Regions from separate parts of the Paenibacillus sp. KS1 genome, predicted to be linked through region 3. Evidence: riboswitches for the same ligand, from Rfam matches in the RefSeq annotation. Region 3 holds a riboswitch; each other region holds the start of a gene.
The links. Region 3 has a riboswitch for cyclic di-AMP ahead of BBG47_RS09500 (TrkH family potassium uptake protein). Riboswitches for the same ligand answer to the same signal wherever they lie in the genome.
Positions count from the first base shown of each region.

Region 1 (4,327 bases), on a different contig from region 3:
TGCTTGCAAGGCAACTGCCTTCATCATTCCCAATGGACCACACACCAGCACATTATCGTATTTACTTAAGTCCAAGTCATCTAGGAGGTTGCCGTTTACACGGACAACCAACTCATTCGCGTAAGGTTCGTATGCTTCCGTTAAATAGGACTGCCCTCGAAAGCCAAGATAGATATCCGGTTTATCCAACTGCTTCGCCGTATATAATAAGGGTGCAATGCCAATACCGCCTCCGATAAGTGCAGTTCGTCCCTCCACTTGCGGAAAGCCATTGCCGAATGGCCCCTCTAGCTGGATACGGTCTCCATCACGCAGCTGTGCAATTAAACGCGTACCCTCTCCTGCAATCTTGTACAGGAACTGGATGCTATCCTTCTCCAAATTGCAGATGCTAATTGGACGAGACAGAATAGGTGCCGTATTCCAGGCTCGCAGCATAAAGAATTGACCCATGCTTGCTTGAAATTGACCCTCCACCGTCATGAGGTAAATGCCTTCAGAGATGCGTTCGTTGGAAAGAATCGTATACACAAGTATGCTCCTTTTTTCACGAGTAAGGACAGTCTGCATCCTTCTCACGTTTATTGAGATGTGCAGATTCCTGCTCGTAAGAAAAGCCCACATTCACAACCTTATGGATTGCTGCCTATATGGCCTATGCATAAGCTTTTCTCACCTTTACACTTCTACTATGCATGTTCTGGTTGACACCCCACTGTGACCCATGTCACATTAGCGTATGAATTATGACAATGGTTTCGCAAATTTTCAGAATATTAGCAAGAAGTTACAAGTGAACATCCTAACAATTATAGTCGATGAGATTATTTCCCTACCGTACTAGGTAAGTGGAAGGGCATATTTCTACCACCCCAAGGACATAACAAGAACATTGAACTGTTTATGGAATGGGGGAATGGCGCTATGCAACATTGTCGAATCTGCTTATCTGTACTATCCCTTTGTTTGCTCTGTATTACTGGCTGCTTCCATCGTTCGCAGGAAGCAACGCCTCCCATACCCAATCTTCCACCAAGCAAGCCAAATCAGTCGGAATCGATCCATTCATCAGCAGACAGTCTGTGGAGACAAGATCGCACTCATCCAGTACCACGTATCTTCAAGGCAGACTCTGTGAACATGCATTCCCCACATGCTAAGGAGAAGCAAGAGAATGCAGCTTCATCGGATCATCTTGAGATGCCTAAATTCACCATATCAGCTGAGCATAAAGAGCGTGATAACCAGAAAAGTCAGAAGAGAATGGAGTCGCAGCAGGCAGAGTCAGAATCTGGCCAGCAGAAGCAGCGCTCTTCCTCTTCGAATGAACGCCAGAACAAGTGGCAGAAATCAACCACGTCGCAATCTGCGGCGCAAGCTTCACAATCATCCCGCTCAAGTATGCATAAGATGAAGAAACAGCATCTCACGATTGCGGAACTGCGGTTGAAGTACCCACATATCTTTAAATTGAATGCGAAGCAGCGTCATGGAGAACGACAAGTTGCGCTCACCTTCGATGACGCACCGGATAACCGCATTACGCCGCTTGTATTGGATATATTGAAGGAGCACAATATCCGAGCCACTTTCTTTCTCGTTGGCTCTCGTGCCAAGGCATATCCAGGACTCGTCGAGCGGATGGTACGCGAGGGGCATGTGATCGGTAATCATTCGTACAATCATCCGTTGCTGACAAAGCTGACGCTTCCAGCTTTTGAACATCAGGTGAAGGATACTGAACGCATTATCGAGCAGTCAACCGGATATAAGCCTCGATACTTCCGGCCGCCATATGGAGAAATCAACGAAGAGCAATTGCGCTGGGCAGGAGATAATGGATACATGGTCGTCAATTGGGATGTAGATACGAACGATTGGAGAGGATTAACCGCTTCACGTATTTTGCAAAATGTGATGCGTGGGGTACGCCCAGGTTCCATAATATTGCAGCATGCCAGCGGAAGCACACAAAATGGGTATCTGCATGGAACCGTGAAAGCACTCCCATCGATTATTCAGCAGTTAAGGGAGCGGAAATATGAATTCGTCACCCTGCCTGATCTGCTCCAAGATCAGAAGGAAAAGAAGGAATAAGAAAACAAGCCCCGCCATAATGGCGAGGCTTGTTGTTCAATTGCTATTGTAAGTATTCATCTACATCTATATATAATAGTAGATATTATTTCAACACGTATACTTTAACGTCTTGCACGCCGAATGTGTTGCCTGTCTTCTTGCTTACCGGTACAAATATGTCAACCTTTTTCCCCTTGATTGCACCGCCTGTATCCGTAGCTACAGCAACCATACCGCCTGTCGGCAAGTGTTTGAAATCATATCCCGTAATATACAATTTCGTACCAAGCGGAATCACTTTTGGATCAACCGCAACTGTACCTAGTTTCAATGCATTACCCAATGCATCCACTGCGCCCCATTTGCCGTTTTCACTCGGATGAGCGGTGTAGGCTGTTGCACGCATGCTTATCGTTTTCTTGTATGTCGCTGTACGTCCAGAGGACAATTGAACTACATTTTTAGGAGCAGCTTGTTGTACTGCTGCTTTCTGATTATTCGAAGCCGTTTTGACTGCCTGTTCGTCATTTTTTGCTACACCCAAAGCATTATTGACTGGCATCCCTTCCAATACCGACTTTTGAACAACAGGGCTTGGAAGTTCGATGGAGAGTCCACCATACAGATTTTTCGGATTAATTGTCGGGTTTGCCGACAATACGGATTCAACACTCATGTTGTAATTCTTAGCAATTGAATAGAACGTTTCTCCTTCTTTTACCGTATAGGGCTCAGCCTGTGCCGGCAAAATTTGAAGAATGGACGCAAGTCCAAGTAAAGCTGCTGTAATCGTTAGTGTAATTCTTTTACGCATATGTTTTGTTTTCCTCCTGTGCATTAGCCTGCGGGGTTAGTTGTCGGATTCGGGTCAAGGAGTTCCCCTACGCCATTCCAAGTTGCGGAATAAGCGATTCACCCCAAGGTGTTCTCGTAATATCGAACACCGGTCAATAGTCCCCCGTACGGGTGTGTCGTTTCGGCTCGGATTGCATCATATCACAATTTTGTAACCTGTGCGCAGGAATATGATGGTAAGTCTCTGGAACCCGCGCCCCCCAATGGATTGAAGCTTCAAACTTTTTTTATTTCATAACAAATTTGTAATCAGAGATGACATTTTTGTAATCTTTCTGTTTCTATCATAGCACATATTTCAGATTTGTAAACGAAAACGCTTACATAATACAGCAAACAACAATAGGCACCCCCTAAGGATGCCTATTCGAACACCTATATATTTACAATACCTCTTTACAATACTCTGCTTAGAAAATCCTGCGTTCTAGCATGCTTAGGATGGTTAAATAATTGGTCTGGAGAACCTTCCTCCACAATATTGCCGCCATCCATAAACAAAATACGATCGCCCACTTCACGTGCGAAGTTCATCTCATGAGTTACGATTACCATCGTCATTCCTTCTCCGGCGAGTGATTTCATGACCTCAAGCACTTCGCCGACCATCTCTGGATCAAGCGCTGATGTCGGCTCATCGAACAGCATCACATGCGGCTGCATAGCAAGTGCTCGCGCAATCGCGATACGCTGCTTTTGTCCACCGGACAATTGTCTAGGGAATGCCTTGGCCTTATCCGCCAATCCAACCTTGCCAAGCAGCTCCATTGCTAGTTTATTTGCTTCAGCCTCTGGCACATGTTTCACCTTTATTGGGGCAAGGGTAATATTTTGCAGCACGGTCATATGGGGAAATAGGTTGAACGATTGGAATACCATCCCCATTTTTTCACGTGTTTTGTTAATGTTGTGCGACTTGTCAGTGATGCACTGATCCTCGAATCGGATATCCCCTTGTGTCGGAGTTTCCAGCAAATTAATGCAACGAAGGAGAGTACTCTTTCCGGATCCGCTAGGGCCTATGACTACAACCACTTCACCACGATCAATAGAGACATTTACCCCTTTTAAAATCTCCAATTTATCATACGATTTATGCAAATTTTGAATTTTAATCATGCTCGCTCAACTTCCTTTCCAAACGTGCCACCACTTTCGATAAAGTGAAGGTTAGAATGAGATAGATACACGCTGCTCCAATCAGTGGTCCCATCGCTGAATAAATTTTGGCTCGAACGATATTTGTCTCAAACATCAAGTCTGCAATCCCGATGGTGCTGACAATTGAAGTCTCCTTAATAATCGTAATAAATTCGTTGCCGATCGCCGGAATAACATTGCGGAACGCTTGTGGAAGTACGATCAAGCGCATCCCCATTGGTTTTGACATTCC
Region 1 is NZ_MAIS01000024.1:7,155-11,481, forward strand. It holds gene BBG47_RS10225 (dihydroorotate dehydrogenase electron transfer subunit) at 1-531, opposite strand, end outside; gene BBG47_RS28930 (polysaccharide deacetylase family protein) at 925-2,097, shown strand; gene BBG47_RS10235 (3D domain-containing protein) at 2,183-2,893, opposite strand; cyclic di-AMP (ydaO/yuaA leader) riboswitch at 2,903-3,071, opposite strand; gene BBG47_RS10240 (amino acid ABC transporter ATP-binding protein) at 3,331-4,053, opposite strand; gene BBG47_RS10245 (amino acid ABC transporter permease) at 4,046-4,327, opposite strand, start outside.
Region 1: another riboswitch for cyclic di-AMP. It lies ahead of BBG47_RS10235 (3D domain-containing protein); the one in region 3 lies ahead of BBG47_RS09500 (TrkH family potassium uptake protein).

Region 2 (4,327 bases), on a different contig from region 3:
CATTCGCCGTGGAAAACACTATATCTATTTCCCAATGGACAAGCTTCTGGAAGTCTCGAATCACCTTACGGAAGATACAAGGCGTATGTTTATACGCCGCAATCATTAGATCGACTTTACAAGAAAGAAAAAGGAGCGCATAAACGTGTTATTTGATACACATACGCATTTAGACAGCAGCAATTTTGACGAGGATCGCGATCAGGTTATCGCACGGGCCGTTGAACAAGGGGTGACCCGTATGGTTAATATCGGGTTCAATCGAGAGACGATCCCGACGACGATGGCGCTGGCAGAGAAATATGATTTTATCTATGCAGCCGTGGGCTGGCATCCGGTAGATGCGATAACGATGAAGCCGGAGGATATAGACTGGATCGCCAAGCTAACGGAGCATGAAAAGGTTGTGGCGATTGGCGAGATCGGACTGGACTATCACTGGGATACGTCTCCGAAGGATGTTCAGCACCGTGTATTCCGCGAGCAAATTGGGTTGGCGCGAGAATTGAAGATGCCGATCATTATTCATAATCGTGAAGCGCACGAAGATGTAATCCGCATCTTGCGCGAGGAGAAGGCTCACGAAGTAGGGGGCATCATGCACTCCTTCTCAGGTAGCTGGGAAACAGCGAAGATGTGCCTGGATATGGGCTTCTACCTTTCATTTGGAGGACCTGTTACTTTCAAAAATGCAAAACAGCCGAAAGAAGTACTTGTTAAGGTTCCGAATGATCGATTGCTTGTGGAGACGGATTCCCCCTATTTGACTCCTCATCCGTTCCGAGGCAAGCGCAATGAGTCCGCATATGTTCGTCTTGTTGCAGAGGTTGCAGCAGAGCTGAAAGGTATGGAATTTGAAGAATTTTGCAGAATGACGACCCAAAATGCAATGACATGTTTTGACATCGCGTGAAAACGGGCCAAAAACAAGTGAAAAAAAGACATCGGCCATAAAATAAGTGGATTTCATTATGAAAAACGGATTAAGTTACATTTTTTTAACCATTTTTCGCGAAAAACGGAATTGCTACTGTCTTTACAAGAAGATTGCAAACACGATATGATTTCTCACAGATGTTATTACACAATTCAATATTGTTCCAACTAATTCAGTATCGCTTAATCTCCATGAAGTGGAGAGCGGGGGAACCAGAGTGTGAACGACATGACATGAGTACATGTTCATTCACACGGATTAATTCCTTGGGGTGAATTAGGGACGACCGAGCCATGAGCCGGTTGGTTCCGATAGGGCGACTCTCAAGCCCGAACCCGACAGCTAACCTCGTCAGCGTACCGAGAGAGGGTTCCTCGCGTCCTATACACTGTTGACGTTTGGGTTTCTATTACGGAAGCCGCGAAAGAGTCTCCTCTTACGAAGGGCTTCTTTTGTTTACTCTCAAACATTCTTTTTTTGAATAATGAGAATAAAGACGTCATAGGGTGTAAGAAATAGGAGGTGGGAGCAGCCAATACTGAAACGTTGGTACGGAGATTTCAGCATTGTCTTGAACGATTACATGCTCGTTTATGGCAAGTGAAGTCTCTCGTAAACATTCTTGAAATAGTCGCGTCAGATGGAATCATGCAGAGCACTCGACGGCGGGACTATGTAAGGAGGACCGAGAAATGGGACAGATCGTGAACAACGAAACCCATGAACCCCGATCATCCAGCATGTCACTCGCATTGCGATGGAAGCATGAAAATGTGCGTGTTATCACCGTTATTGCAGCTGTAGCAATCGTGATCACATTAATAGCAGTCTTGACTTGGTATAATGTAACGAAGAAGACAGTGGCTGTGCTCGTTGATGGACAAGAGCGTTCAGTCGAAACTCGCCTAGATACGCTTCGCAATGTTTTGGATGAGCATGCGATAGCGCTTGGGGCATACGATGCAGTATCGAAGCCGCTTGATGCAGAAATTGCTGATGGAGATCGAGTTATTATTGAACGCGCTTTGCCTATCCAAATTACAGCGGATGGGAAGAAAGAAACACAATTTACAACGAAGAAGTCGGTGCATGATGCACTGAGTTCGCTGCAAATCCAAGTGAACCCTGAAGATAAGGTATTCCCTTCTAAGCGTGCCTCTATTTCGAAGAACATGGATATTCGAATCGTCCGTGTCAGCAAGAAGATGGAAGAGCGTAAAGTGAAGGTTCCTTATCAAGTGGTGAAGCAGGCAGATGCTACTCTCCTTAAGGGGAAGACCAAGACGGTTCAAGATGGAAAAGAAGGCTTGGTTGTCCAGAAAGTACAGAAAACGTACGAGGATGGTAAGCTCGTATATTCGCAGATGGTCGACAAATCCGTTCATACAAAACAAGTGAATCAAGTGATAGCCTATGGAACGAAGAAGGAACCGGAAGTTGCTGTTCTGTCAGTGAACGCGCAGGAAGACGATTCTGACAATGTTTCCAGTGGCGACAAAGATTTTAACTATAAAAAAGTGCTGAAGAACGTTCAACTGACGGCGTATACGGAATCTGAGGGATCGGCTGGTGCGAAGACGGCATCTGGCGCAATAGTATCAGAAGGTCGTACTATCGCGGTTGATCCGAAGGTCATTCCGCTCGGCTGGTGGGTATATATCGAAGGGATTGGATTCAGACGTGCTGAAGATACAGGTGGCGCGGTCAAGGGGAAAATTATCGATGTATACTTCGACAGCAAGAAGGCGGTCAGCAAATTCGGACGCAAGAAGGGGTACACCGTATACGTGGTTGGCCCAGTCAAGCCGGAATCGAACTAACGCACAAGGTATGCAGCCATGTGTAATTAGGATATAGTAATGAATAATGATTTATGTCATGCTAAGAAGAGGGGACACCCTCTTCTTTTGTTGTTTATTTATGAATGGAGAGCAAGAGAAGGATGCGGAATTAGGAAGCAGCCTTGTGGTGAGAGGAGCAAGCATATTGATACGCGAAGTGATAGTTGTAGAAGGCAAAGATGATACCGTTGCCATTCACCGTGCCGTTGAGGCGGATACAATTGAGACAGGTGGATCGGCGATTAATGATACAACGATAAAACGCATCGCATTGGCCCAAGAGCGCCGAGGGGTTATTATTTTCACGGACCCAGATCATGCGGGGGAGAAAATTCGGAAGACGATAGCAGAACGTGTACCTGGGTGCAAACACGCTTTCCTGCCTAGACATGAGGCGATAGCCAAAGGGGATCTTGGTGTGGAGAATGCAAAGCCAGAAGCGATTCGCCGTGCCTTAGAGCAGGTTCGCTCCGAGATGCCAAGCATGACATCAGAGCTGACGTGGACGGATCTCGTCGAAGCGGGATTAACGACGCGTGCAGGCTCTGCAGAACGCAGACGGCAGTTAGGTGAAATATTGGGCATTGGATACTGCAACGCGAAGCAGATGCTCAAGCGCTGCGGTGTGTTCCAGATCGGACGAGAGGAATTTGAGAACGCCTTGCGGAAGCTGAACCAATTCGAGCAGGAACAATGTGCAGAAGGAGAATAGATGGAATGACGCAGACGAGAATAGATATTGCAACACCGAATCGCACGAAAGACATTATACGCAAGCATGGGTTTTCATTTAAGAAAAGCTTAGGACAGAACTTTCTAATTGATATGAACATTTTGCGCCGTATTGTGGATGCTGCAGAGCTGGATGATGTGACAGGTGCCCTGGAGATTGGGCCTGGGATTGGTGCGCTTACGGAGCAGCTCGCTAAGCGCGCTCGTCGTGTAACAGCAGTCGAGATCGACCAGCGCTTGCTTCCGATATTAGGGGAAGTGCTGGAGCCCTATGAGCATGTCCATGTTGTACATGGGGATGTATTGAAGGTGGATTTGCATGAATTGTTCCGCGAACAGTTCCAAGATGTCGAGCGGGTAAGTGTTGTTGCCAACTTGCCGTATTATGTGACGACACCGATTATGATGAAGCTTCTGGAAGAGCGTCTGCCGCTCAAGAACATCGTCGTCATGATTCAGAAGGAAGTTGCAGAGCGAATGGCAGCGAAGCCGGGAGGCAAGGATTACGGCAGCTTAAGTGTGGCTGTTCAATATTTTGCAGAGCCGGAGCTTGTATGCACCGTACCGCATACGGTGTTCATCCCGCAGCCAAATGTAGAGTCTGCAGTAATCCGTCTACGTGTGAGACAGACTCCACCTGTGCAGGTGAAGGATGAGTCGTTGTTATTCGATGTTGTACAGGCTTCGTTCGCTCAGCGTCGCAAGACGATTTGGAATAACCTGAAGGCTCGCTATGCCGGCAAATGCGGGACAGACAGGCTGACAGAAGCGCTCGCTTTAGCACAAATTGAACCGAATCGCCGAGGGGAAACACTCT
Region 2 is NZ_MAIS01000035.1:47,533-51,859, reverse strand. It holds gene BBG47_RS13735 (HD domain-containing protein) at 1-109, shown strand, start outside; gene BBG47_RS13730 (TatD family hydrolase) at 146-913, shown strand; cyclic di-AMP (ydaO/yuaA leader) riboswitch at 1,107-1,310, shown strand; gene BBG47_RS13725 (resuscitation-promoting factor) at 1,630-2,757, shown strand; gene rnmV (ribonuclease M5) at 2,924-3,490, shown strand; gene rsmA (16S rRNA (adenine(1518)-N(6)/adenine(1519)-N(6))-dimethyltransferase RsmA) at 3,496-4,327, shown strand, end outside.
Region 2: another riboswitch for cyclic di-AMP. It lies ahead of BBG47_RS13725 (resuscitation-promoting factor); the one in region 3 lies ahead of BBG47_RS09500 (TrkH family potassium uptake protein).

Region 3 (4,327 bases):
TTCGTATCCGTTATTCTGGTCACGACCGAAGCAATGGAACAGACTGAAGTAGCACGTCCGAATCGCTTTCTATTCATCACAGCAAGCATGGGTGCCTACTTCTTCCTGACTTATATCGTTTTCAAAATTGTAGTCATGTAGAGCCATTTACATAAGCAATAAGCCTGCAGCTCGCTTCTCTATACAAGCGACAACTGCAGGCTTATTTATGACCTTCTACGGCAAGGAATTCTTTACGATTTTTTATCGTTCCCTTTCAACATAAATGCTTCTTCAAAATCTTCGATTTGCGTATTCGTACCAATCATAACCATAATATCTTTCTCATCAAGCACATCTTCGGCTGATGGTGCAATAATTATGCCTTTCGGCTTATTCAGCGCCACGATGCTGCACCCGAACTTAGCTCTTGGATTCACATCCTTGAGCGCCATTCCTTGCATGCAGCCAGGCACGCTCAGCTCTGCAATGGTATATTCCTTGGACAATTCAATGTAATCCAGCAAGTTCGGTGATACAAGTTGATGAGCTACGCGAATGCCCATATCCCGCTCCGGGTAAATAACCCTATCCACACCAATCCGCTCCAGAACACGTCCATGCAATTCAGAAAGTGCTTTGGCGACAACCTTCTTCACGCCAAGTTCCTTCATCTGAATACTGACCAGAATGCTCGTCTGAATATCGTCACCAATGGCTACGATTGCGCAATCGAAGTTACGTATGCCGAGTGAGCGCAGCACCTCTTCATCTGATGCGTCCGCTACAACTGCATGGGTTACGAAACCCATAACATCCCCAATTACTTCCTCATCTTTATCAATGCCTAGCACCTGATGTCCAAGCTTGACTAGCTCCTTCGCGAGACTCGAACCGAAACGTCCCATCCCGATCACTGCAAACTGCTGCAACTCCATATCCCTGTATACTCCTTCGTCCGTTACAATCTAACTTGCTTATCCTATCGTTATTTTTCCTTCTGGGTGTCGGTATAATTCCCGCTCATTTTTCGGGCCTAACGCATAAGCCAACGTTAATGGACCAAGACGGCCTGCAAACATCGTCAGGCTCAGCAGCACTTTTCCGATATCTGATAAATCCGCCGTCAATCCCATTGATAACCCTACCGTTCCGAAGGCCGATGTTGTATCAAATAATATCATCAGGAAGCTATGATCTTCTGTTGTCGACAATATCATCGATACGATAATGACCAAGAACAATGACAGCAACGTTAGCGTAACTGCTTTGAAGATACGATCCTTGGCGAGTCGGTACCGGTAAATGACGATATCTTCTTTCCCGCGAATCATGGCAAATACAGCTCCAATGAGAATGGCGAACGTCGTCGTCTTAATACCACCACCAGTGGATCCTGGTGATGCCCCGATGAACATCAAAAGAACCATAAAAAATTGCGAGGCTTGGCGCATGGCTCCGATGTCAATCGTATTCGCTCCAGCGGTACGCGGGCTGACAGATTGGAACATGGATGCCCAGAACTTCTCCCAACCATTCAAACTGCCTAACGTGCGTGCATTGGTAAATTCAAATATAAATATAACGACCGTTCCGATTACAATGAGCAATCCCGTCATCGTTAACACGATCTTCGTATGCAGAGACAACTTGCGAGTGCGCTTATATTCCACCAAATCGGACAAGACGATAAATCCAATCCCGCCAAGGATAATAAGCAGCATCGATACCAGGTTAATAATAGGGTCTCCGACATAGCTGGTTAAACTTGAAAACGGCCCACTGACAGAGCCGAATAAATCAAAGCCTGCGTTATTGAAAAAAGAAACAGCATGGAAGATACCGAAATAAATGGCCTTGCCTAGCGGAAGATCAAATGCCCATCGCACGGAGAACAGTACAGCTGCCGTCCCCTCGATACATACCGCAAACAAGATCACTTTACGGATAAGGCGCACGATGCCTTCCATGCTGCCCTGATTAAGCGCTTCTTGCAATATAAGCCTTTCCTTCAGCGATATCTTCTTCTTCAGTGCCAATGCGAACAGCGTTGCCATTGTCATGAATCCAAGCCCGCCAATTTGGATGAGCAGCATGATGACCACCTGCCCGAATACGGTAAAATGAGTGCCCGTATCCACCACAATGAGCCCCGTCACACAAGTTGCTGACGTTGACGTGAACAATGCATCGAGGAATGGCAGCGGAATCCCATCCGCATTTGATATCGGAAGCATGAGTAGAAATGCGCCCAATAATACAATTGCTGCAAACCCTACAACCAGAATTCGCGGTGGTGTCAGATTGAATCGAATGGCCTTTTTTGTTCCCTCCACGGGAGTCACCTCTTTTTTTCCCCACGAAAAAAAGCACTGGAAATCCAATGCTATCGCTGGTATCCTGACGTACATGCCTACGAGGTTAGCTGTCGGATTCGGGCACGTTCAGGCTGCCCTAATCGCAAGTGGATTCTATGCATCCACAACTGCGATATTCACCCCATTTATCGGGTCCCCCGCTTTCGTTCATTCACGAAACTCGGCTTGTATGCAATTCATAACGAGATTATATACGTTTCCCCTGCAGCATACAAAGTCAAGGAATGAACAAATTAACCAGAATAAGACGAAAAACTTGAAGAAATAGCGCTTACAATCCCCCATTTTCTTCAATTGTATTCAAAACACTCATTTTCGCTAGGTGTTTCTTCATTTTCTCTGCTGGACTTTACAAAGTTGAAGTGGATAAAATGAACAAATAAGCAACCATACGCTAAATGTGTGATGGAATGGAGGTTCCAACATGTCCTATGTATCCAAGCCGCTTCTTCTTTCTTCTGTGGCCGGATTTCTATTATTCCTCATTGTTCAGGTATTCATTCCCTTTCAGCAGACAGAAGCCATGATGGAATCAGCAGCCAGCCAATCCCTCTTAACCAAAGAGAAAGCAGCGCAAAAGGCACTCACATTTGTACAGGACTTAAAACAGTTCCATATTTCAATTACACCTGAAGAAGATACTGCTCCAACCGTCATTTATCGCAGTCAATCAACGGTTTCCGGCTACATGAGCAAGGAGAAGCTGACCGCTTCATTTCAGAAATGGGAACCATCCAGTCCCTATGATACTTTTCAGGTATTATTGAATATGAATCGGGCTGGAAAATCCGGTGTCATGCGCATTGACGTTCACATGACAAGCGGTCGTATTATTGGATTCGAATGGGAGGAAAAGCCTCCTATCACCTCCGACATTAGCGGGGTTACGGGAAATCATGTGGATATGGCGTCAGCAGAAGATGCGGAGACTGCCTTGGATTCAGTGAACCGCAAGAAGCTTGCTGATACACTCTTGAAGCACATGGGATGGAATCCTACCCAATTAAAACGAATCGCATCATCGGCGGAGCTAGACACGGTAGAGTATAACGTGCCTGAAGCACGACTTGGTGAAGCCGCATTGAACGTGAAGGCCGTCTTCTCCCAAGATCGCATTGTCATGCTGAAGCCCTACTGGGTTATCCCGAACAGCTATCTAGCTGAAGAACTGCATCAAACGAAGACTGCATCGTCCATTTACAATATCGGCTATATGTGGATGACGATCCTACTAAGTACATGTTCACTGATCGCTTGCATCGTCTACCGCCATGGCCTGAAGTTCGGATCGAAGACATTGTTCGCCCTTACTGCCGTCTCATGCGGAATTTCTCTGCTGCATCTATGGAACGCGCTTCCGGGTCTCTTCGCTCTGGAACTCCGTACCCCTGTGGACGGGGTGAATATGGGGCTATCCTTTGCCATTCAAGGCGCAATTACAGTAATTCAAGGCGTTATCCTCTACTTCTCTCTCCATGCGGGAAAGCGAGCATGGGAGTTGTCTGCGTACAGAGATGTACTGCCTACATGGAGTGACCGCGCATTTGGCGGCAAGCTCATACAAGCATTATGGATCGGAATCGCGTACACAGGCGTATTGCTCGGCATGCAAACAGTTATATTTTTCATTTTGGAATCAGGGTTTCATGCGTGGTCATCGACCGATGCCTCACAATCACCGCTCAACCTGCGAATTACATCACTGTTCCCTCTTTTAGCTTGGGTTGCAGCTATTTCGGAGGAAGGGATATATCGTTTGTTCGGGGTTGGACTGCTGAACCGATTGTTCCGCAACCCATGGTTAGCCGGGATTATCCCTACCCTTGTATGGGCGTTCGGACATGTCACCTATCCAATCTATCCGTACTACTCTCGGCCGGTAGAGCTCCTGTTTATCGGCATGTTATTCCTGTTCATTATGCTGAAGCATGGCTGGTGGACGGCCATGTTCGCTCACCTTATGCTCGACA
Region 3 is NZ_MAIS01000021.1:60,895-65,221, forward strand. It holds gene BBG47_RS09490 (hypothetical protein) at 1-141, shown strand, start outside; gene BBG47_RS09495 (potassium channel family protein) at 234-917, opposite strand; gene BBG47_RS09500 (TrkH family potassium uptake protein) at 957-2,315, opposite strand; cyclic di-AMP (ydaO/yuaA leader) riboswitch at 2,375-2,533, opposite strand; gene BBG47_RS09510 (CPBP family intramembrane glutamic endopeptidase) at 2,782-4,327, shown strand, end outside.

Region 4 (4,327 bases), on a different contig from region 3:
TGGCCTAGATGGATTCATCGTTATGGCATTCCTGCTCGGCTTGCCTGCGAACGAAGTTGTCCTTCCCATCTTGCTTATGGGCTACTTGTCCTCTGGGGCAATGGTTGATGCAGATGGAATGGAGAACATCAAGGATATCTTCCTGCAGCATGGATGGACATGGTTGACTGCATTAAACATGATGCTGTTCTCCTTGCTCCACTACCCTTGCGGAACGACATTATTCAACATTTATAAAGAAACGAAAAGTACAAAATGGACAGTATTGTCTGCCGTTATTCCGCTCGGAATCGCTATAGCTGTCACCTTCGCCACGGCTCAGCTCGCTAGAGCCTTCGGTTGGGTATAAAGTTATCTCTCCCCCCTAAACGATTATGTTCAGGGGGTTTCTTATTCATTCCCTCCTTAATTGCTAACTATACCGTATTGCTAGAAACCATGATTTCGTTCGTTTCTACCATTCGTCTACATATACATTTCTTTCCTATCATGTTAAAATGATCATCTCATTCTTTTTATGATTATTCATTAGCGAATACAAATACCTAAACATCTTTAATGGGGGGATTCATTTCATGGACAAGCAGCAGCTGCGCTCAATTATGGATCATCAATATGAGCTACCAACAGAAATCGAACAATATGAAGCCGTACAACAAGTAGTCAGCCTACTTGGCTCTACAGATCCTGAATTGAGGGATGATCTTGCATACGGGATATTGTATGAATGGCTTATTACACAAAAAATCCTGACCGCTGGACAACTAACAGAGCTTCTTCATCAGACGTTATCAGACCAAATGCTTTTCAAAGGAATTGGGACTGCTGAGAACGATTCGGTCTTCCAACGTACATTCTCCGCCCTCTTACTCGCACTGCTTCTGAAGCGTGATGAACAACAGCCTTATATAAGCAAGCCTTTATATGAACACATTGCGAAGCGAGTTGTTGATTATTGCATGCAGGAGAACGATTATCGCGATTATGTAGAAGTTAAGGGATGGGCTCATGCTCCAGCTCACATCGCAGATGTCATGGCTGCTTGTGTACGCAGTCCACACATTGGCCCAGAGGAATGCAAGAAGCTTCTCAGTGCCATTGAGCACATGCTTCTTCATGCGAATCATATCTTGCGAACAGAGGAAGATGAACGCATGGCGACAGCCGTCGTGTCAATGCTTGAGCTTAATAAGTTGTCGTTCACGTCCTATTGCGCGTGGCTTATGCAGGTTGAGCTGCCCAATGAAGACAAAGTGATTCATCGCTGTAGACGCATAAATGTTAAAAATTTTGCTCGATCTGTATGGATGCGTGCAGCAATGAGAGAATTCATCGTTCCAACAACAGAATGGCACAATTGGTATAACATTGAAAAGAAACTGAATCCGGTCTTTAACAGAGACATATAAGATCAGCTTCATTTCTGTTAATTTCCTCGTTATTCTCTTGTAGAGCGCCTGATTAAATACAAAAAAAAGAACCTGCACTTACCTGCAGGTTCTTGATGTGATATCTACATACTTAACTCGTTAGCCTGTGAATGATTGTACCCACACGCCATTGTAGTATGCAACACCGATGGAAGTGAAGCTGGAGTTCAGGATGTTCTTACGGTGTCCATCGCTGTTCATCCATGCGTTCATTACTTCTTGCGGATTACGTTGGCCTTTGGCAATGTTCTCGCCAGCAGTATTGAAATTGACACCTTGTGCTCTCATCAGATCGAATGGGGAGCCAAGTGTTGGAGATTGATGGTCAAAGTAGTTGTTATCATTCATATCTTTCGCCTTGATCATCGCAACTTTGTTCAATTGTGCATCGGATTTCAATGGCTGCAAACCAGCATTCGCACGTTCTTGGTTCACCAAATCGATAACTTGGCTAGCGAAGTCACTGTTCGCATTGTTGTTGTCTTGTGGCGCAGTTGGTTTATTTTCACCAGGTGTTACTGGTTTTTCAGCTTCTGGTTTGTTTACTTCTGGTTTGTTTACTTCTGGTTTGTTAACCTCAGGCTTTTCAACTTCAGGTTTCTCGATTTCTGGCTTCTCTACCTCAGGTTTCTCAACTTCAGGTTTGTTTGCTTCTGGCTTTTCAACCTCAGGTTTATTTACTACCGGCTTGTCCACCTCTGGTTTTTGAACTGGAGGCGGAACGATTGGCTTGTTCCCAATTTCTTTTTGAATGGCTTCCATCCATTTGGACAAGATTTGCTTCAATTCCGAGTTATCTTGGAAGATACTATTGAGATCCATATTCATACCCAGGTTTGAACAATTCGAGTTCATCATCGGATTCGGCTGTTGCACTGGGCTAACGGGTGCTGCCATAGCAGAGTTTACCGCCATAACCGGTGCCAATGCAATCGCACTTGTAATTACAACTTTCTTAAATGTCTTCTTCATCCTGTACATCTCTCCCTTTGCAGCCTGCGAGGTTAGCTGTCGGGTTCGGGTTAAAGTGGACTCCCCTGTCGCTACACGACTTCACCCCAATGAATCGGTTCCCCCGCGCTCTGATGAGCTTCGGCTTGTTTTGTGGTACGTTTCCGATCCTAACACGGATAATACAGGAGATCATTTCAAATATATTGTAATTAATTATAATATCTTCCAAACAAAAAGAACCGGAGTATGCTAGACTGCACTCCGGTTCTACTTTTCTAGTATTCCATTTGGTCGGAAATTGATCTATTCCTAATCCGCTCGCTTCTTACTTGATCACTTGGGACAACGCTGTGAAAATCACACCAAGCGCATAGGCACCAGCATCAGGATAGCCAAGACTCCGTTCGCCAACCGTCCCCGCTCTTCCCATACGAGCTACAATTGTCTCTGTATACTTTGCACCTTGAACAGCAGCCTCTGCCGCTTTCACAGAAGCAGTCTTCACGTCATCGCCCTCAGCCGCACTTTGCACCCACGCATCTGCAAATGGTGCCAGTGCATCGACAAGTGTCTTATCCCCAACTACAGCTCCTCTTCCGAAGGAGCGCTCGCCCGTGTCTTGAATGCCTTTAACAACGGCTTGCATCATTTGTGCAAATTCAGAAACGGACAATTCTACGCGTTCGCCCGCGAACTTGCTGGCTGCACGGAATGCTGAACCCCAGATTGGGCCGGAAGCGCCGCCGCAATGCTCCATAATAACTAATGAGCAAGCATGGAGGAAGTTGCCCAAGTTGTCTGAATGATGTGCAATGATGTCATGCCATTCTCTTTTCAATTGCTTAAAGCCCTTCGCCACACTCATACCGAAGTCGCCATCACCTGCATGTGAATCCAAATCGCAGAATGGAACCTCATTTTCAATGATGATTTCACTCATCTTGTCTGTTAGATAGATCAGGTTATTAACCGTGAACACATTATGTTCGACCTTCGAGAAGGACTCGTCCGTCTCTACTGTGAAAGATACCTCTTGGCTCGCAGTTCCTGCTTCGGACATCTCCTCAGGATGGATTGGTTCAAATGAACCACTCACCTGCAACGCCGGTGTATTGCAGCTTGCTTCGAGGTAATGCTTAAGCTGTTCATCCAAGCGGATAACCGACACCGACGCGCCAGCCATATCGATACTTGTCATGTAGTTGCCTACGAATACTTTGACAAGAGTAATTTGTTGTGCATGAATCTCCCGAACTACGGCGTTCGCCAGCAAGTACAATTCTTGCAGCGGGGATCCGCCAAATCCGTTAATCAGCACGGCTAGCTCCTGCTCCGAGCCTGCTGTAATCTTCATGTCACGGAACAAATCCGCAACCATTTTCTTCGCCAGTTCGTTAGCAGAAGCGATCTTCTCTCGGCGAATGCCAGGCTCCCCATGAATTCCTACGCCATATTCGATCTCATCGTCATTCAACTGGAACGTTGGTGTTCCTTTCGCTGGAACTGTGCATGAGGTAAGCGCGAATCCAATACTTCTTGTGTTGTCGATCGCGTGCTGGGCAATCGCCTTCACTTCTGCAAGCTCCAAGCCCTCTTCAGCGGCCGCACCTGCAATCTTATGAACGAGCACTGTCCCTGCAACACCTCTGCGGCCAACCGTGTATAGACTGTCCTCTACAGCTATATCGTCGTCCACTTTGACATAATCGACCTGAATTCCGTCTTCTGTGGCTAGATGCGACGCATTTTTGAAGTTCATAATGTCGCCACTGTAGTTCTTAATTATGAGCAGCGTTCCCTTCTTGCTTGCAGAGGCCTTTAATGCTTGATAAATTTGAATTTGTGATGGGGATGCAAATACATCACCGCATACAGCTACATCGAGCATGCCTTGTCCAACAAATCCAGCGTGAGCTGGTTCATGACCGCTTCCTCCGCCACTG
Region 4 is NZ_MAIS01000015.1:51,336-55,662, forward strand. It holds gene BBG47_RS07460 (nucleoside recognition domain-containing protein) at 1-349, shown strand, start outside; gene BBG47_RS07465 (DUF2785 domain-containing protein) at 576-1,409, shown strand; gene BBG47_RS07470 (CAP domain-containing protein) at 1,530-2,402, opposite strand; cyclic di-AMP (ydaO/yuaA leader) riboswitch at 2,409-2,538, opposite strand; gene dhaK (dihydroxyacetone kinase subunit DhaK) at 2,710-4,327, opposite strand, start outside.
Region 4: another riboswitch for cyclic di-AMP. It lies ahead of BBG47_RS07470 (CAP domain-containing protein); the one in region 3 lies ahead of BBG47_RS09500 (TrkH family potassium uptake protein).